Regions from separate parts of the Buttiauxella sp. 3AFRM03 genome, predicted to be linked through region 2. Evidence: predicted binding sites of a transcription regulator. Region 2 holds the regulator's gene; each other region holds the start of a gene.
What was found. The regulator LexA, encoded in region 2, represses DNA repair genes until DNA is damaged. The targets are predictions, from matches to a motif close to TNCTGTATGTACATACAGNA.
Positions count from the first base shown of each region.

Region 1: a site for LexA is predicted at 2,902-2,921, ahead of D8682_RS04755 (YebG family protein). Genes of this name have one in related genera too.
Region 3: a site for LexA is predicted at 3,494-3,513, ahead of sulA (SOS-induced cell division inhibitor SulA). Genes of this name have one in related genera too.

Region 1 is NZ_CP033076.1:742,731-749,730, reverse strand. Features, by position in the region: gene edd (phosphogluconate dehydratase) at 1-851, shown strand, start outside; gene D8682_RS04765 (bifunctional 4-hydroxy-2-oxoglutarate aldolase/2-dehydro-3-deoxy-phosphogluconate aldolase) at 917-1,555, shown strand; gene purT (formate-dependent phosphoribosylglycinamide formyltransferase) at 1,621-2,799, opposite strand; gene D8682_RS04755 (YebG family protein) at 2,938-3,282, shown strand; gene D8682_RS04750 (tellurite resistance TerB family protein) at 3,400-4,083, shown strand; gene ptrB (oligopeptidase B) at 4,177-6,234, shown strand; gene exoX (exodeoxyribonuclease X) at 6,242-6,904, opposite strand; gene D8682_RS04735 (carbon-nitrogen hydrolase family protein) at 6,943-7,000, opposite strand, start outside.
Region 2 is NZ_CP033076.1:2,682,647-2,689,646, forward strand. Features, by position in the region: gene D8682_RS14000 (conjugal transfer protein TraF) at 1-546, opposite strand, end outside; gene D8682_RS14005 (cupin domain-containing protein) at 719-1,222, opposite strand; gene zur (zinc uptake transcriptional repressor Zur) at 1,332-1,847, shown strand; gene D8682_RS14015 (CsbD family protein) at 1,990-2,199, opposite strand; gene dinF (MATE family efflux transporter DinF) at 2,473-3,807, opposite strand; gene lexA (transcriptional repressor LexA) at 3,876-4,484, opposite strand; gene D8682_RS14030 (diacylglycerol kinase) at 4,593-4,961, opposite strand; gene plsB (glycerol-3-phosphate 1-O-acyltransferase PlsB) at 5,088-7,000, shown strand, end outside.
Region 3 is NZ_CP033076.1:1,223,251-1,230,250, reverse strand. Features, by position in the region: gene D8682_RS07405 (Lon protease family protein) at 1-804, opposite strand, end outside; gene matP (macrodomain Ter protein MatP) at 980-1,429, shown strand; gene ompA (porin OmpA) at 1,532-2,602, opposite strand; gene sulA (SOS-induced cell division inhibitor SulA) at 2,963-3,472, opposite strand; gene D8682_RS07385 (TfoX/Sxy family DNA transformation protein) at 3,693-4,307, shown strand; gene yccS (YccS family putative transporter) at 4,304-6,439, opposite strand; gene D8682_RS07375 (YccF domain-containing protein) at 6,464-6,910, opposite strand.

The DNA.
Region 1 (7,000 bases), 1.9 Mb from region 2:
ATGATTTCTCTGATCTTTCTGATGTGGTGCCTTTGCTGGCGCGCCTGTACCCGAACGGCCCGGCGGACATCAATCACTTCCAGGCCGCGGGCGGTGTGCCAGTGCTAATGCGCGAATTGCTCAAAGGTGGCCTGCTGCATGAAGACGTGAACACTGTTGCGGGCTTTGGCCTGCATCACTACACCATGGAACCATGGCTGGATAATGGGCAGCTTGCATGGCGTGAAGGTGCGACAACCGCACTCGATACCGATGTCATTGCAACCTTTGAAAAACCATTCTCCAAACACGGCGGCACCAAAGTGCTTAGCGGTAACCTCGGCCGTGCAGTAATGAAAACCTCTGCAGTTCCCGTGGAAAATCAAATTATCGAAGCTCCCGCCGTCATCTTTGAAAGCCAGCATGACGTTTTGCCAGCGTTTGAAGCAGGTCTGCTGGACCGTGACTGCGTGGTTGTTGTGCGCCATCAAGGGCCAAAAGCGAATGGCATGCCAGAATTACATAAACTTATGCCGCCACTTGGGGTATTATTGGACCGCTGTTTCAAAATTGCGTTAGTCACTGATGGACGACTGTCGGGTGCATCAGGTAAGGTGCCCTCAGCAATCCATGTTACGCCAGAAGCCTATGATGGTGGGTTGCTGGCGAAAGTCCGTGATGGCGATATGATTCGCGTCAATGGTCAAACGGGTGAACTGACATTGCTGGTCGATGATGCAGAGCTTGCAAAACGCACTGCATATCACCCGGACCTCAGCGCTGATCGCGTTGGAACCGGCCGTGAACTATTTAGCGCGTTACGCGAACAGTTATCTGGCGCGGAACAGGGCGCGACCTGCATTAAATTTTAAGGACCAGATGTAGCAATTGCCGCACTGGAAACGAATTATAAAGTTGGTTGAAGAGGCCTTATTAGATGAAAAACTGGAAAACTACTGCGGAACAGATCCTGAAAACAGGGCCGGTTGTCCCGGTTATTGTAATTAACAAACTGGAACACGCAGTACCAATGGCTAAAGCATTAGTTGCTGGTGGCGTGCGCGTTCTGGAAGTGACTCTGCGTACTCCATGTGCAATGGACGCGATTCGCGCTATCGCTAAAGAAGTACCAGAAGCGATTATTGGTGCGGGTACCGTTCTGAACCCAGAGCAACTGGCAGAAGTGACCGAAGCTGGCGCGCAGTTCGCTATCAGCCCAGGTCTGACTGAGCCACTGTTGAAAGCGGCAACCGAAGGCTCAATTCCATTGATTCCGGGTATCAGCACTGTTTCTGAACTGATGCTGGGTCTGGATTACGGCTTGAAAGAATTCAAATTCTTCCCGGCTGAAGCGAATGGTGGCACCAAAGCACTGCAAGCTATTGCGGGCCCATTCTCTCAGGTTCGTTTCTGCCCAACTGGCGGGATCACACCGGCTAACTACCGTGATTACCTGGCACTGAAAAGCGTTCTGTGTATCGGTGGCTCATGGTTGGTTCCGGCTGACGCACTGGAAGCAGGTGATTACGACCGTATTACTCAGCTTGCTCGTGAAGCGGTTGAAGGCGCGAAATAATACGCCATTCTTTAAGTTGTAGCTGCGTAAAACCGGTCACATAGATAACGATGTGACCGGTTTTTTTATCCTTTGACGATAACCGCTTTGGTTGCGGCAATCGCACGCGCAATCGCATCTTCCACGCTAGAACCTGTTGCCAGCGTGACACCCATACGGCGTTTACCTTCAATCTCCGGCTTACCAAACAGACGCACCTGCAAACCGGCACCTACCGCACCCGCGACGTTACCGTACTGGACGTTATCACTGGTTAATTCTGGCAGGATCACCGCAGAAGCCGCCGGGCCATACTGGCGAATATCGCCAATTGGCAAGCCGAGGAAGGCGCGGACATGTAATGCAAACTCTGACAAATCCTGAGAAATCAGCGTCACCATGCCGGTATCATGTGGACGCGGGGAAACCTCGCTGAAAATGACCTCATCGCCACAGACAAACAGCTCAACGCCAAACAACCCGAAGCCCCCTAAGGATTTCACGACTTTCTCGGCAATTTCCTGCGCGCGACAAATCGCAACATCACTCATCTTTTGTGGCTGCCACGACTCACGATAATCGCCGTCTTCCTGACGATGACCAATTGGCGCGCAGAAATGCACGCCATCGATTGCGCTGATGGTCAACAAAGTGATTTCAAAATCAAAATTCACCACCCCTTCGACAATGACGCGTCCTTTGCCTGCCCGGCCACCGAGTTGAGCGTATTCCCAGGCTTTGGCTAACTGGTCGGCATTGCGGATAAAGCTTTGCCCTTTGCCTGAAGAGCTCATTACCGGTTTAACGATGCAAGGGAAGCCAATTTCTTCGACGGCTTGCAAGAAAGCGCTTTCGCTATCGGCAAAGCGGTAGCTTGAAGTGGGCAGTTCTAACTCTTCAGCTGCCAGACGACGAATACCTTCGCGGTTCATGGTCAACTTAGTGGCTCGGGCGCACGGGACAACGTTCTGGCCTTGCTGCTCCAGTTCTACCAGCATATCCGTGGCAATGGCTTCAATTTCGGGAACGATAAAATCGGGCATTTCAGCAGCGACCAGCTTTTTAAGTTCGGCACCATCAAGCATATTAATGACATGACTACGGTGCGCGACGTGCATCGCTGGGGCATCAGCGTAGCGGTCTACGGCAATCACTTCCAGCCCCAGACGTTGACATTCAATTGCCACTTCTTTTCCTAATTCGCCTGAACCCAACAACATCACACGTGTAGCTGAAGGACGAAGCGCTGTTCCCAACATTGACATAATCTGTATACCCAAACGGAGAAAATAGACCGGCGAATTATAAACGAAAACGTTTGCGTACGCAGCGACTTTCCCGCTTGCGATGCAAGGGTAATATTATTATACTGTTTAAATAAACAGTTAAGCCGGAGCTGCAAAATGGCGGTTGAAATCAAATACGTTGTAGTACGAGAGGGGCAAGAAAAAATGTCATTTGCCAGTAAAAAGGACGCAGACGCCTATGACAAAATGCTCGACCTGGCCGAAGTGTTGAGTGACTGGCTCACTCAAAGCCCAATTGCTCTCGAAGAAGGCCAAAATGACGTGCTGGCCATGTGGATGGCAGAAAACAAAGATGTGCTTTCGACCGTACTGAAAAGCGGAAAATTGCCAGAGCTGGAAACGGCAACAGCAGCAGATGAAACGCCTGAAGTCGTTACTGAAGAAGAGGCTTCTGATGATAAAGTAGCCGAACATCCACGTAAACGCACCAAAGCCGCTTAAGTTTTATCGCGTCGGAATACCGGCGCGGTTCTTTTCTCATCTTTAGTCTTATCAGACACTTCTTGACAGCCTTTCACCTAACCTCAGTGGCTATGTTCTAAAACAAGGGTGTCTCTCATGAGTAATTGGTTACAGCAGCTTCAGTCTATGCTGGGGCAAGCGACACAGCCCGGCCAAAAATCTTCCAGGCACAATCAACCCACTCAAGATCCTCAGGGGCTGAGCAAATTACTGGTACCTGGCGCGCTGGGTGGCTTAGCGGGGTTACTGCTGGCAAGTAAATCATCGCGTAAATTACTCACTAAATACGGAACCAGCGCGCTGTTGGTTGGCGGTGGGGCAGTCGCTGGAAGCGTGATGTGGAGCAAATATAAAGATCGCGTCCGTGAAACCCATCAGGGGGAGCCGCAATTTGGGCAGCAACAATCGCCAGTTGATGTGCGGACCCAGCGTCTGGTAATGGCATTGGTCTTTGCCGCGAAAAGTGACGGCCATATCGATGACAAAGAGCGCCAGATAATCGAACAACAGTTGCGGGATGCGGGTATTGAAGAGTCAGGCCGTACGCTGATTCAACAGGCTATCGATCAACCGCTTGATCCACAGCGTTTGGTACAAGGCGTTAATAACGAAGAAGAAGCTCTGGAACTTTATTTCCTCAGCTGTGCGGCAATCGACATCGACCACTTTATGGAACGTAGCTATCTCAGTGCGTTAGGTGATGCGCTAAAAATCCCACAAGATGTGCGCGAAGGTATTGAAAAAGATATTCAGCAACAGAAACTCAATCTGCCGGGTTAACCCCGGCATTTTTCTCAAAATCCCACGTTACGCTTGCAAGGCTGTCTTAATTTGCCACCCTTACAGGGTGTTAACTCAAAAATGAAAATCGACATGCCACCAAAAGCTAAAAAAATTCCTCACACCATGTCAGTTCATGGCGATACCCGCATCGATAACTATTATTGGTTGCGCGACGACGAGCGCGCAGATGCGCAAGTACTTGATTATCTGCATCAGGAAAATGATTACGGCCATCAAGTCATGAGCACGCAACAGGCGCTACAAGAACGCTTGCTCAAAGAGATGATCGACCGTATCCCACAACGCGATGTCTCCGCGCCCTATACGCAAAATGGCTATCGTTATCGCCAGGTTTTTGAAACCGGAAATGAATACGCCATTTATCAGCGCCAGTCGGTGATGCTGGCTGAATGGGAAGAGTGGAGCACGCTGGTGGATGGTAATCGCCGTGCTGCCCACAGTGAATTTTATACGATGGGCGGGATGAGCATCACGCCTGACAATACTGTGCTGGCATTGGCGGAAGATTTTCTTTCGCGTCGCCAGTACGGTTTGCGTTTCCGCAATCTGGAAACCGGGAACTGGTACCCGGAAGTGCTGGAAAATGTCGACAGCAGTTTTGTCTGGGCGAATGATTCCGCCACGCTTTACTACGTCCGCAAGCACCCTAAAACGCTGCTGCCATATCAGGTCTGGCGACATACGGTAGGGCATCCTTCCACGTCCGACGAGTTGGTTTACGAAGAGAAGGACGAAATGTTTTATGTCAGCGTGCATAAAACGACTTCGAAGCATTTTGTCCTGATTTACCTGAGCAGCGCGACGACCAGCGAAGTGTTGTTGCTGGATGCCGAGCTGGTGGATGCGCAGCCACAAAGTTTTGCACCACGCCGTAAAGACCACGAATACACTCTCGATCACTATCAACATCATTTTTATCTGCGTTCGAATCGTGAAGGCAAAAACTTTGGTTTGTATCGCTCAAAAGTGCGCGACGAAAGCCAATGGGAAGAGCTGATTCCACCGCGTGAAAACGTCATGCTGGAAGGGTTTACGTTGTTTACCGATTGGCTGGTTGTTGAAGAACGCCAGCAAGGGCTAACCAGCCTACGGCAAATTAACCGTAAAACGCACGAAGTGACCGGAATTGCTTTTGACGATCCGGCATACGTAACTTGGGTTGGTTACAATCCTGAACCGGAATCTTCCCGACTACGTTACGGTTACTCGTCAATGACTACGCCTGATACCTTATTCGAGCTGGATATGGATACCGGCGAGCGGCGCGTCATTAAACAAAGCGAAGTGGCGGGATTTGATGCCAGTCACTATCGCAGTGAACATTTATGGATAACGGTACGAGATGGCGTCCAAGTGCCGGTATCACTGGTTTATCACCGTGAACATTTCATCCGTGGGAAAAATCCACTTTTGGTGTACGGCTACGGCTCGTATGGCAGCAGTATGGATGCTGATTTCAGCAGCAGCCGTTTGAGCCTGTTAGACCGTGGTTTTGTCTATGCGATTGCCCACGTGCGTGGCGGCGGTGAGCTTGGCCAACAATGGTATGAAGACGGCAAATACCTAAAGAAAATGAATACATTCAATGATTATCTGGATGTGTGTGATGGTTTGCTGAAGTTGGGATACGGCGATGAAAATCTGTTGTATTCCATGGGGGGGAGCGCAGGCGGGTTATTAGTGGGCGCGGCTATCAATATGCGTCCGGATTTGTTTCACGGTGTGGTCGCGCAAGTGCCATTTGTTGACGTGCTTACCACCATGCTGGACGAGTCAATTCCGTTAACCACGGGTGAATTTGAAGAATGGGGGAATCCGCAAGATGTTGAGTATTACCACTACATCAAACAGTACAGCCCATACGACCAAATCACCGCGCAGGCTTATCCGCATATACTGGTGACCACGGGCTTGCACGACTCGCAAGTGCAGTATTGGGAACCCGCCAAATGGGTCGCAAAATTGCGCGAAACACGTATCGACGATAACTTGCTGTTGTTATGTACTGATATGGACTCGGGGCATGGTGGGAAATCAGGGCGATTCAAATCATACGAAGGTGTGGCGCTGGAGTTCGCGTTCTTGATTGCCCTGGCGCAAGGCACCTTACCAGGGCGTGTGGAGTAATGCGTTTTTACCCTTCGAGATAATGTTTCAGCGTCATTCTGAGATCCGGTGCTAATTCTTTGATGTTATTTAACATCCAACGTAAATAGCCCGGATCTTTATCCGCAATTTCAGCAATGGGCTGGCCACGATACTTGCCAAATGCCATGGTGGTCACCATCGCTGGACGGCCAGTAATAGTCACCATCTGATCGGGTGTCCAGCCGGATTCTTCCATAATCCGCAACAGCAAAGCGGCGGTAATGTAGCAATCGAACAGGGCGCGGTGGTGATGCAAGCCTGCCGGTGTTTCCACTTCAAGCTTGAGCGATTTATATAAACCCATGTTGCTGTATTTGATACCGGGCCATAAACGGCGGGCCAGTTTTACGGTACAAATCCATTCGCTGTCAGGCAGTTCAGGCAACATTCGCTGGTCAAAGCTGGCGTTATGGGCGACATAATAGGGGCTGCCGTGGTAGCGCGGAATGACATCTTCAATCCACGGTTTATTCGCCACCATTTCTTCAGTAATCTTATGAATGGCCATCGCCTGGTGACCAATGGGACGATCCGGACGCACCAGATCGCTCATTGGATTAACAATTTCACCATTGACGATATCGACAGACGCCACTTCCACCACGCCGCCCTGCAAACCGCAGGTTTCCGTATCAATAATGCGCAGCATATTCACTCCATCAGAACTTCGCTGGTTTCAATAACGCGCTAGCGTAATGGAATGATTTCTCCGTGCCAACCTTTCTCATCGCGCCGACCAACGGCC
Region 2 (7,000 bases):
GTGCAGATAATCAATATCTTGTTGATCAATAGAGGAACTCACATGTGCTCGCGCATAGGCTTTTGCGACAAATGCCATCGACAGCACATCATTTGGAATACTGACTGCGATACTCGCCCCGGCTTTCGCGTTTGCTGTTTTACCTCGCAGATCTTCCAGTTCGCCAGCCAAACTCCCCGCAGCGCCCTGAAGCTGACCAAGTGAACCATTTGGGTTTAAAAGGATATCCTGCAGGGTAAGATCGTCGATAACGTTCTGGTATTGATCGACCGTATCGCTAATGCCATCAATCTGATCCTGCAGGTTATCTTTATCTGTCATTTGCCCGCTCACGGAGGGCAAAATAACTGTCACTGAGTCGTCCTGTTTTGCCTTTGCCAGCAGCGCAGGGTTTGTTAGCACTCCACTTCCATAACTCGCTGAAGCAACGCCCGTCCCCCCCATTGCATCACTACGAGCTACTGACCAGGTACCTGCCGCACTGGCTTGATTTGCCACAAATAAAGAGGCGGCGCTGAACGCCACCAGAGTTTTAATTTTTTTCATTCACCGCTCGCCCGTCTGTTAATCAGATTTCATAACTTGCCCCTGCCAGTTATGACTGAACAGAGGCGGACTATTGCTGTGAATAAAAAGCTAAAAAGGGGGATGTTTATCCCATCGAAATCCCGTTTCTCTCCATCAGGATTATGAGTTCAAAAATTCCCTGTAAACATATTTATAGTTTACCGTTCGGTTTTCGTGAAGGATGGCCGTCATGTGGGCCAAAAAACTGCGGCGGGTGGTCAATCCAGCGATCCTGGCGTTGTGCGGCATAGCTCGCGTTTAGCGGGTAATAAATTCGGTTTTCGGCTTTGTTGGCCTCACCCACAATTAGCAACCGGACTTCATGCTCGGTGTTGTTGATGAAGGTATGGCAGACGCCCGTCCCGGCCGGGAAACCAACACTATCACCCGGTTCAAGTGAGTAAAGGTGGCCGTTAATCCACACCTGTGGATGCCCTTCCAGAACATAAGCAAACTCTTCCTCGCTACTTTCCGCATGCGGATAGGACGTCCGGCGACCAGGGAGCAGGCGCTCGTGGTGAATCCCCAGGCGTGTTAGCCCAAGTTTGCGAGCCAATGGCGCGCCAATGGAAAACAATTCAGTACTGTCTGGATAAGTTGAGTCATCTTCACCTTCCAGTTCTTTCCAGTGACGAATGCAATCAGGTTTATTCATAGCAAACTCCGGGATAGTCATCTCAAAAGGCTGTGGCCAGCATGGCGCACCACTCGGCGTTTATTGCGCGTTGTGATAGAGTGTAGGGCTAATCTACAGGGGAATGCTGATGGACATCACGACTTCACAAAACGTGTTAGCGCAGGCTGAAAAACTATGCGAACAGCGTAATGTGCGCCTGACACCACAACGCCTGGAAGTGTTGCGTTTATTGACGCAGCAAGCGGGTGCAATCAGCGCTTATGATTTGCTGGATTTACTTCGCGCCAGTGAACCGCAAGCTAAACCCCCGACGGTGTATCGTGCGCTCGATTTTCTTCTCGAACAAGGCTTTGTCCATCGCGTCGAGTCGACCAACAGCTATGTTTTGTGCCATCTGATTGATCAGCCGACTCACTCATCAGCGATGTTGATTTGCGACAGGTGTGGCGCGGTGAAGGAGCATAGCGCGGAAGGTGTGGAAGATATTATGAATCAGCTGGCTGCCCAGTCAGGATTTGCTCTACACCACAATGTCATTGAGGCGCATGGTTTATGCAGCGCGTGTGCGGAAGTTGAAGCCTGTAGCCACCCGGAAGAATGCGGGCATGACCACACCATTCAGAGTAAGAAGAAGTCACGCTAGCCTGAACCCGAAATAATTCGAGTTGCATTGAAGCGGTAAGTGAATGCAGCCAAAAGATGTAGCTTGAAGTATGGAGGGGATCGGTACATCCATGTACCAGGGCAGGTTAGCCTATGAGAGTTAACACATCTGAGGGATGAGATTACCAGCGGTAATCGTTACGTTTTTCCCAATCAACGACTTCGTTCTCTGCCTGATCTTTCGCATATCCATAGCGTTCCTGAATTTTACCGACAAGCTGATCGCGTTTCCCTTCGATGACGGTCATGTCATCGTCTGTCAGTTTGCCCCATTTCTCTTTTACTGTGCCTTTGAACTGTTTCCAGTTACCGCCGATTTCGTCTTTATTCATAATAATATCCTCATCGTTCGGTTAAGAACTGCTAATAGTTAACAACGCCCAGGTGCTGCCGTTTGGCTGACACTCACTATCTGCTGGACGTGGAAATAATTGTAGTCAAGGATATGGCAGTGAGGGGAAAACTAAGAACATTGAACCACAGAAGTAACAGAAATGATGCTGACTTGCCCCAAAATCAGGTGGCAAATCAGCATACTGGAGTGCGATTAAAAGCGCGTCAGAAGTTGTAACTAACTATGAGTTGTAACTAACTATGAGCTGTAACTAACCAGGAGTTCCAGCCGGAAACCAGCTGTTATCCCGCCAATGGCGACGCCAAATCCATCCCAAAGACAGTCCGCGCAAAGCCAGGAACACAGCCACGGATAACCACAGACCATGATTTCCCAGATAAGGCACGGTGAGCAACGTCAGCCCAAATCCCAATGCCGCAACCGCCATGCTGTTGCGCATTTCCGTACCTCGCGTTGCGCCAATAAACATGCCGTCCAGCAAATAACACCAGACACCAACAACGGGCAAAACAATCTGCCAGTGCAAGTAGCGGTCTGCCTGTAGCTGCAATTCAGGGATAGAGGTAAGAAGCGAAACAATGTGCTCACCAAACAGCGCATACACAGCGGCGAACATAAGAGCGACTAAGCCCGCCTGGCGACATGCAGCGCCCCATACTTCGAGCAATTGACCACGGTTTTTAGCGCCAAACGCCTGCCCGGAATGGGCTTCAACGGCATAGGCGAACCCATCGAGCGCATAGGCGGTGAAGGTTAATAGCGTCATCAACACGGCGTTAACCGCGACGATTTCGCTACCTAACCGCGCGCCAAAGATAGTGACTGAGGCGAAACAGACCTGTAGCAACAGCGAGCGCAGCATGATGTCGCGATTGAGTGCCAGCAGACGCCGCACATTCCCGCGCCAGGACTCTTTGAGCATCTCAAAGCTGATTCCGCGCAAACCCATGACCTTTTTCACCATCAGCAAACCAATGATAAACGTCGCATATTCTGCGGTGACGGTGGCGAGTGCCGCGCCCTGAACATCCATGTGTAGCCCCATAACCAGCCACACATCCAGCACGATATTCAGTACGTTTCCGACAACCAGCAAGATAACTGGCGCACGCGCATACTGAACACCTAACAACCAGCCCAACAAGACCAGGTTGGCAAGCGAGGCTGGCGCACTAAGCCAACGTATTTCAAGGAATCGCCGGGCCTGCAACAAAACATCTTCATTGCCGCCGACGATATGCAAGGCCAGGGATATCAGCGGTTCACGCAGTAAGACGATCGCCACCCCTGCTCCTAACGCCAATAGCAAGGGCTGAACCAGTGCACGCGCTAAAGCAGAGGGATTATTGGCACCAAATGCCTGGGCAGTTAAACCGGTGGTGCTCATGCGCAAAAACAACAACAGCATAAATAAGAAGCTGGTTGCCGTCGCACCAATAGCGACACCGCCAAGATAAACAGGGCTATCCAAATGACCAATTACCGCGGTATCAACAAGGCCCAGTAAAGGCACGGTGATGTTGGAAAAAATCATGGGTAAGGCGAGGCGCCAGAGAGCTCTGTCAGCCGTCGAGAAAAATCGCATGGCCAATCCAGGAAGAGATAAGAGAATTAAGACGATGATGCGCATTAAAGCGCATCATCTGGAGAAGTTTACAGCCAGTCGCCGTTGCGAATTACCCCAACCGCCAACCCTTCAATAGAGAAGCTATGTTCGCGCAGGTCAACCACAATAGGTTCAAATTCGCTATTTTCAGGCAGAAGATGAACGGTATTACCCTGCTGCTTTAAGCGCTTAACAGTCACTTCGTCGTCAATACGCGCCACCACAACCTGGCCGTTACGCACATCCTGAGTTTTATGAACTGCAAGCAGGTCGCCGTCCATAATACCGATGTCTTTCATAGACATCCCGCTAACGCGCAACAGGAAATCGGCATTTGGTTTAAACAGTGATGGGTCAACCTGGTAATGGCCTTCGATGTGCTGTTGTGCAAGGAGTGGTTCCCCCGCAGCAACACGCCCAACCAGCGGAATACCGGTAACTTCTTCCACCAGCAAGCGGATACCGCGCGACGCACCAGAGATAATCTCAATGACGCCTTTACGGGCAAGTGCTTTCAGGTGCTCTTCAGCGGCGTTCGGAGAACGGAACCCCAGACGTTGAGCAATCTCGGCACGAGTCGGTGGCATGCCGGTCTGGCTGATATGATCCCGAATAAGATCAAACACCTCTTGCTGCCTGGTAGTTAACGCTTTCATTCCGCCCCCTGGGTGTTTATACAGTTATGCTGTGAGTATATACAGTCAAAGGCGATTTTGGAACCACAAATTGAGCAAAAAACCAGGGACTTAACTATTCTGGAAAGATCATCGCAAATGCGGCCAAAGCAGTGTGATCCAGGTAATAACTGCGAGGATAATGGCGATTAATACGGCAGCAGACCCCATGTCCTTGGCCCGTCCTGAAAGCTCGTGGTAATCGGTACCAACACGGTCAACAAGCGCCTCGATAGCGCTATTGAGAATTTCGACAATCATGACCAGCACAACAGAACCAATCAGTAAAATACGGGTGATAGGGTCAACATCTAACCAGCAGGCGATGGCGATGGCGATGAGCGCGCTAACCCCTTCCTGGCGGAAAGCCGCTTCGTTAATCCAGGCTGCTTTGAGCCCTTTCCATGAGTAGCCTGCGGCTTTGATGATACGGGTAAGTCCAGTGGTACTGCTCGCCATTTTGGGAAACCTTTTCAAATTATTTGGGTCAATGCTTATCTATATTGCAACGCCACAGAAATCTGAGCCAGATTCTGATATTCTTGCGGCGAATTTGCATCATTAACCTGAGGCTTTACATCGTTTATGTCAGGCTGGCCAAGAATCTACTACAAATTACTTAATTTACCATTAGGCGTTCTGGTAAAGAGCAAGTCCATTCCGGCAGATCCACAAGCCGAACTGGGCTTAGATCCCACACGCCCGATTATGTATGTCCTGCCGTATAACTCCAAGGCGGACTTATTAACGCTGCGCGCACAATGTCTCGCGCATAACTTGCCCGACCCTCTCGAGCCGTTAGAAATCGACGGTGCGGTATTGCCGCGCTATGTCTTTATCCATGGCGGCCCGCGTGTTTTCACTTATTACACGCCAAAAGAAGAGTCGATCAAACTGTTCCACGATTACCTCGACTTACACCGCAGCAATCCAAATCTGGATGTGCAGATGGTGCCAGTATCGGTGATGTTTGGCCGCTCCCCTGGGCGCGAAAAAGGCGAAGTGAATCCGCCATTAAAGATGCTGAACGGCGTCCAGAAATTTTTCGCTGTTTCCTGGCTTGGGCGCGACAGCTTTGTGCGTTTCTCCGCTCCGGTTTCGCTGCGCCAGATGGCAACCGACCACGGTACAGACAAAAAAATCGCCCAAAAACTGGCTCGCGTAGCGCGTATGCACTTTGCTCGCCAGCGTTTAGCGACTGTCGGCCCGCGTCTGCCGGTACGCCAGGATCTGTTCAATAAGCTACTGGCCTCAAAAGCTATTGCTCGTGCAGTAGAAGATGAAGCGCGCAGCAAGAAAATCTCCCATGAAAAAGCCCAGCAGAATGCTGTTGCTTTGATGGAAGAGATTGCCGCTAACTTCTCGTATGAAGCCGTGCGTTTGACTGACCGCGTGTTAGGTCTGACGTGGAACCGTTTGTACCAGGGCATCAACGTTCATAACGCTGAACGCGTGCGCCAACTGGCTCATGACGGCCACGAGATTGTCTATGTGCCCTGCCATCGCAGCCACATGGACTACATGCTGTTGTCCTACGTGCTTTATCACCAGGGACTGGTTCCTCCGCACATCGCAGCGGGTATCAACCTGAACTTCTGGCCAGCCGGCCCGATTTTCCGCCGCCTCGGTGCGTTCTTTATCCGCCGTACCTTTAAAGGCAGCAAACTCTACTCCACCGTGTTCCGTGAATATCTGGGCGAGCTGTTTAGCCGTGGCTATTCCGTTGAATACTTTGTGGAAGGTGGCCGTTCTCGTACCGGGCGTTTGCTCGACCCGAAAACCGGTACGCTGTCGATGACCATCCAGGCCATGCTGCGCGGCGGTACTCGCCCTATTACCCTGGTGCCAATTTACATTGGCTACGAGCATGTAATGGAAGTGGGGACTTACGCGAAAGAGCTGCGTGGCGCGACCAAAGAGAAAGAGAGTTTCATGCAGATGGTGCGCGGGCTGAGTAAGCTGCGTAACCTCGGCCAGGGCTATGTTAACTTTGGCGAACCGATGCCGCTGATGACGTTCCTGAACCAGCGTGTTCCAGAGTGGCGCGATTCAATCGACCCGATTGAGGCCATCCGCCCGGCATGGTTGACGCCAACGGTCAATGAAATTGCCGCTGAACTGATGGTGCGTATTAACAATGCCGGTGCGGCAAATGCCATGAACCTGTGCTGTACCGCGCTGTTGGCCTCGCGTCAGCGTTCACTTACCCGTGAGCAACTGACCGAGCAGCTCAACTGCTACCTGAGCCTGTTGCGTAATGTGCCGTATTCACCGGACGCGACCGCACCAGACCAGCCAGCAGAAGCGCTGATTGAGCACGCGTTGCAGATGAACAAGTTTGAAGTCGAGAAAGACACCATCGGTGACATCATCATTCTGCCGCGCGAGCAGGCGGTTCTGATGACATATTACCGTAACAACATCCTGCATATGCTGGTGTTGCCTTCTCTGCTGGCAGCAATTATTACTCAACATCGCCGTATTGACCGTAACGAACT
Region 3 (7,000 bases), 1.5 Mb from region 2:
TGTAGTCCAGGCATCCGTTGCAGGTGCGGGTAGCGATTTAGATTTCGCAACGGCGTAAATCCACTGACACCACAATGCCATATCATCGGCGGAAGTAATTTGCAGGTTTTCTTCAAATTCGCTGTAGATTGCGCAGGTCGCCAGCTCTGGTTCCATATCCTGGAAGTCAGCCAGAGATTCACGTTCACCCACCAGGACCAATTTCAGGCTCAAGGGTAACGACGGGATGCTAACAGGCAACGGCCGTGTTTCGTCAGGTGAGATCCAGTCAAAGCGGCCCTGAATGACCATCTGCTTCAGACGTAGCCATAGCAACGGTTGTGCTAACACACTACGCAACGACAGCACCAGAATGCCACCGTTTGCCTGGTGAACTAAACCCGGAGTCAGTGTGATTTCCCCGGCAAACTGGCGAACACAGCCAAATAATTGCTCAGCTTCAATCCAGTCAGCTACGACGACCTCGGATTGACCAGCAAAATTGTCTTCAGCAGATTCAGCCGGGCGTAACGTGATACGCGAGCCTTCGATCAGATAATGTCCGCCGGTCAGTGTGATATCCGGAGACCAGCATTCGCGCGCTGCGTTAGCAATAAGATTAAGGTATTCGGCTTCTTCAGCGGCTTTTACCAGCATCAGATCGGCCGAGGCTACCGGTTGGCTGAGCTGCATCAGTCCATAAGTCAGACGAGGTTGCACAGCGGAGAAAGGGGCAGTTTCGGAATCATAAGGCTGTGCGAAAATTTCCTGATAACTTTCGGTATCAGGTACAAGAGCACGCCATTCAAGTCGATTAGTCGTCAAAGTCGCTATTTATTAATTAGATGTCAAAGGCGCGATTATACAAGAATAGGCGAAGCAGCACACGGTTTATGCGGAGCGGCAAGTTTACTTAGCTCACAGCTTTCATTTTTCAGGTAAGCGAAAATAAAAAAAACTGTTATTCTGAAATGAGTTACACGGTCACACTGAGACAACAATGAAATATCAACAGTTGGAAAATCTCGAGAGCGGCTGGAAGTGGAAGTATCTGGTTAAAAAACACCGTGAAGGCGAGCTTATCACGCGTTATATCGAGGCGAGTGCTGCGAAAGAAGCCGTTGATGAACTGCTACGCTTAGAAAATGAGCCTGTGCACGTGTTGAGCTGGATAGAGCAGCATATGAATCCAGAACTCCGCAACCGCATGAAACAAACTATCCGCGCACGTCGTAAACGGCACTTTAATGCCGAACATCAACATACGCGTAAAAAGTCCATCGACCTTGAGTATCTGGTCTGGCAGCGGTTAGCAGGGCTTGCTCATCGGCGAGGGTGCACTCTCTCAGAAACTATTGTGCAATTGATTGAAGATGCTGAGCGTAAAGAACAATACGCCAATCAGATGTCTTCTTTGAAACAAGATCTTCAGGCAATGCTCGGCAAATAATAGAGCGCAGTTGAGTTGATGCAGTGATTCATTTTGCTTTTCTGTTCCAGAACATTAAAAACAAAAAACCCCGCCGAAGCGGGGTTTTTTTATAACGGTAACTTATGCCGCAGGCTGAGTTACAACGTCTTTGATACCTTTAACTTCGATCTCTACGCGACGATCTGGAGCCAGGCAATCAATCAGTTTAGCTTTAGGAGCTACGTTATCACAGGTGCTGCCAGTAACTGGGTTAGATTCGCCCATACCGCGTGGGGAGATCTTGTTAGCTGGGATACCTTTAGAGATCAGGTAATCAACAACAGACTGTGCACGTTTGTCAGACAGTTTCTGGTTGTACTGGTCTGAACCGATACGGTCGGTGAAGCCCAGAACTACAACAGAACCATCTTTCGGGTCGAGGTTGCTCAACTGAGTATACAGTTGATCCAGTGCCTGCTGACCTTCTGGTTTCAGAGTTGCTTTGTTGAAGTTGAACAGAACATCAGACTTCAGAGTGAAGTGCTTAGTCTGTACTTCTGGAGCTGGAGCTGGAGCCGGAGCTACAACTGGAGCTGCATCATACTGGCCGAAACGGTAAGAAACACCCAGGCTCAGCATGCCGTTGTCTGGACGAGTACCAACGGTTTGCGCATCACCGATGTTGCTAACCCACTGGTAATCCAGGCGAGTTGCGATATCACGGGTGATTGCGTACTCAAGACCAACTGCTGCCAGCGGGGAAACGCCAGTGTCGTGTTCGCTGCGGGTAACGCCAGTAGAAGCGTAGTTACCTTTAGCGTCTGCACGCCATACCATACCACCCAGACGAGTGTAGATATCCAGATCGTCGTTGATTGGGTAGCTCAGTTTAGCAGCCAGTTGAACGCCTTGCGCTTTGAAAGCACCGTTATCAACGCTGCCCTTGTAAGGCATACGACCTAACCAGTCGTAACCCATTTCGAAACCAACGTACGGGTTAACCTGGTAACCACCGAATGCACCAGCACCCAGTTGGCTGCTGTGAGTTGGGCCATTGTTGTTCTGGAAACCGTTTCCGTAGAAACCGGTGTCGTGGAACTGGGACCAACCCAACTTACCACCTGCATACCAGGTGTTATCTTTCGGTGCGGCCTGCGCTACGGTAGCGAAGCCAGCCAGTGCCACTGCAATCGCGATAGCTGTCTTTTTCATTTTTTGCGCCTCATTATCATCCAAAAAGGCCATGAGCTTTAAAATCGCTCTAAAGCCCAGGGTTAAATCCTTCGCCCGAGTTTATGCTCACTTGTTACTCTACCGATCAATCGGTGTTATGGAAGAGCAACCCTGGCGAGCTAAAGTCTACAACGTAGTTGAAAACTTACAAGTGTGAAGTCCCTCAGGCATATGAAAAAAAACGATTTGAGTACACACTTTTTAACAACTTTGCGCGAAAAATAGGCTTCTTAAAACTGGCGGAATGCCGCCTGGAGCGGCTTGCAGCGGGGATTCTTCATAATTCACAATGAATTGTCAGCAGAGAAGAAAAAGTTCCAGGATTTCTCTTAAATTTACTTAATGATACAAACTAGAATGAATTTTTAGACCACTTCGTGGTCGACATCCTGTTTTTGAGGTACGAGTTGGACGCATAATAAAGCCAATTGCCTTACCTATTTCAGCTGCTGATGATAGCTGAAAATGCTCTTCGTCGGTCAATTCTTCCGGTAACCAACCAATAACAACACTGTAATTTCCTGTCTGCAATGCTTTTACCATAGCATCTACGGTAAAAAGTGGATCTAACTGGCTTACCTGCATCACTTTTGTCAGCGGAAGACCAGCTGACTGCACCCACTGACGACTCAATTTCTGTTGTGGCGTTAACCACAACTGCCAGCGAGATTGCTGACCAAGCTGTTGCAGCAAGGGCAGCAACACTAACTGTGTAATCCAGGGCTGATCTTCGCTGTAGATCACTTCACTGATCAACCCTTTAATGTTGTTACCTGCTGATGACTGAGCCAATGAAGACGCAGAACCTGGAACAGTGGCAACGTGAGTTAGAACGTTATGTGATTGCATAGTTAATCCCGCCTGATGGGTTACTGTATGAATATACAGTAATGCCAGTTCGGACAAAGATCAATCTAAATTTCGGAAAGCATATCGCAATTTCGACATGTAAATCTGCGGAAAGTAAGAATGTGATTGCCGTCGCTCATCATGTTACCTATTTTCATATTACTGGATGCAGTTACACATTGTGATGATATGTTATGGATTGATATTTAAGGATATATTCATGAAGAGCCGGTCTTATGCAAGGATTCATCAATCAAAAGAATATCTAGCGCCATTAGGTGATATAAATTATCGCTCGCTATTTGGTGGCTATAGTTTGACCGTCGAAAATGTGGTGTTTGCCATGGTTTCTGAGGGAGAATTGTATCTACGTGCCTGCGAACAATCGGAAGTTTACTTTGTTGCAAGAGCGTCAGAGTCTCTGGTTTATAACAAACGTGGACGAGCCATTGCGCTCAATTATTATCATGTCGATGAAGGACTGTGGCGTGATCGGCAAAAGCTGTTGCAGCTTTCAACCGATGCATTGTTTAGCGCTCGCCGTGAGAAATCTCGCCTGAAGGCGCAACAACGTCTCAAAGATTTACCTAATTTAACTCACAGCCTGGAGATGATGTTGTGGGAAGTCGGGATTGCTGACGTGCGCACCCTTCATGCTTATGGTGCAAAACGGTCGTGGATAAAACTGAGACATTTGAAGAAAGGGCTAGGGGTACAAGTCTTGTTGGCTTTAGCAGGGGCTATTTGTGGTGTTCATGAAGCCGCACTCCCGGCGGCAACGCGCCGGGAGTTGGTCGAGTGGGGGCATCTTTACGCGCAACGACACACCCGTTAAGTATGTTGCTGCGACACAAGTTGTTGGAGACGTGATATTTCTGGTAACAGCGCAACCAGCAGGCCAATTTGTTGAAGCACTAACGGCTCTTTGCTATCCGACTGTGGCTCAAGCGAGGTTATACGCTCAGTAAGCCCATGCAGCGCCTTGTGCACCCGTGCTTCATCGGCAGGCAAATGATGAAGGGCATCATCGACATAACACACCGCATCATCAAGCAGCAGTAAAATATCTTCGTTGGTCAGTTGTTCGCGGTGCGCACCTAACGCTGAAATATAGCTGTTAAATGTGTGATTTAGGCATAGCAAACGAAATGCAGTCTCTTGCATCTCTCGCGAAACGCGCGGCTCAGATGACATGTTGGACACCACAGATGCCAGTTCTGCATCTTTGTTATGTGCATCCCGGCGCGCGATTCGATATTCAACACGATTATCCCGGCCTTGATGGTATTGCTCAAGAATCGCATCCAGATAGCGGCAGTTCGCATTAAATGCGCGCTCAACAACCAATGGTAGTCGACGGAAACGCCAGTCCGGCCAGATGAAACTCACCGCAGCCCAGGCGATAGCACATCCCAGCAGCGTATCGAAGATACGAGGCATAGCGACTTCAAACCCTTCACCCAGCAAGTTGAAACACAACAACACCAGTAACGTGATAAACATGGTGGCATGTGCATATTGCACATTGCGAAAGGCAAAAAAGAGCACGCCAGTAATCACGATTAAGACAAGCTGGCCTTCAATTGACGGTACAAAGTACAACACCGGTAGCCCTATCGCCACACCCACTAAAGTACCGATGATACGCAATGCTAAACGTCGACGAGTGGCATTGTAGTTAGGCTGGCAGACAAACAGGCTGGTCAGCAGGATCCAATATCCATGTTTTAGCCCGGTAAACTGTATGAATGCGTAGCCGACGCAAAGCACTACCGACATACGAACCGCATGGCGAAATAACGCTGACTCCGGTGTTAAGTTGCGTTTCAGACGCTGCCAGACATCGCCAAAGCCGGTAATGCGATCATCCGCAAGGCGGTTTTCGATATCACTGTGAGGTGCGGCAAGAGCTTGCTCGGATTCAATTGTCGCTAATTGCGCATCGATGGCACGCAAATTACTCACCAGGAAGCCAAGCGCTTTTAATTCACCAGCCAGATATTGGTCGGCATTCAGTCTTTCAATCGCCGCATCAAGATGCGTAAACGCACGTTCAAAACGTGGGTCGTGCTGGTATTTCTCGCGTAATAAAATTGAGCGCGAAAGTTGCAAGCAAGCCTGGGACTGCATAGTTAGCAGTCGTTGAAAGCGGAACATAATATCGCTGTAGCGGAATTTATCGCGTAGCGCCTGGTACTGGATATGCGAAGAGCTCGCGCGCTCGTGAATGTCCTGCGCAACAAAATAGTAATGCAATGTACGACGTGTGCCGCGTTGTCCGCGATCTCCGCGTAAACGAGTCAAGAGTGAGCCTTTGGTCTGATTGAGCATCGTGACCAGTTGACTGTTGGCCATCGCAAGCTCAAGCATGGGGGCCTGGTTTTCTTCTTCAATGTCGGGGTCGAACAGCATGGCTTTGACCTCGAGATAACGTGCGAGACTTTCATAGCACCGCGCCAGGTTATCTTGAAGAGGCCGAATAGGGAAGATTAGATGCCCGGCAAGTGTCAGCACGTTGTACCAGATAGCGCCAGCCAACAGCAGTGTTGGTTGTTGATACCAGTGCTCGTATAAAGAAATACCGAGCATGGTATAAATGGCGATAAGTAGCGCCCCGAAGGCAATGGTGGCGTAACGCTGGCCCAGTCCGCCCAACAGAATGAACCCGCTAGTGGAAACCATTAGCCCGATGCCAAAAAAGATTGGCCACGGGTACAACAACTCAACTGATGCTGAAGCAATAAAGAAACTAATCAAAGTAATCAGCAGATTACGCAAACGCCCGGTGAGCCGGTCATCCAGGTCTGCGAGTGCGGCGGCAACTACGCCGAGCGTTAAGGGGATAGTCAGCTTAACGTCACCCAGCCACCAGGGGAGGGCAGCAGTGCCCGTCAGTGCGATGAAAATACGCAGGTTATAGAGCCAGGTGCTGTTCCAGGTATAGCGGCGCAGAATTGGACTAAGCATTAATACTCACTATCCTTGTCTGATTTACTGGAAACGACGACGGGCGTTTGCTTCACGTGCAGCCTGCGCAGTTTCAACGGAAACCACACGGCGGCCAACCGGCCAAAGCGCGATAGCAGCAATTTTGAAATTAGCGATTCCCACAGGAATGCCGATAATAGTGACGCATTGTGCAATCCCGGTGCAGATATGCAGCACACAGAGCCACCATCCGAAAAATACCAGCCAAACAATGTTCAGCAAGGTACCACCGGTATTCATGATGGCACTTTTGCTCTGCGGCTCGAGCTCATCAACATGAATGGCTTCGTTACCATACGGTACGAAAGAGAGTTTGGTTATCTCCCAGCAGGAACGAGTCAGCGGAAGCGTGAAAATAAAAATGATACTGACAAGAGTGGCCAGCAACCAGGATAGGGTAGTCAAAAAACCGCCCAGTACAAAGTTCAAGATGTTAAGGACTGTACGCATAATCACTCTTCGTTGGTATGAATGTAGACAAATGAATAACCACAACAATTGTAACGCGTTTTTACCCTGGAGCGTCATTCCTTCGGCGAG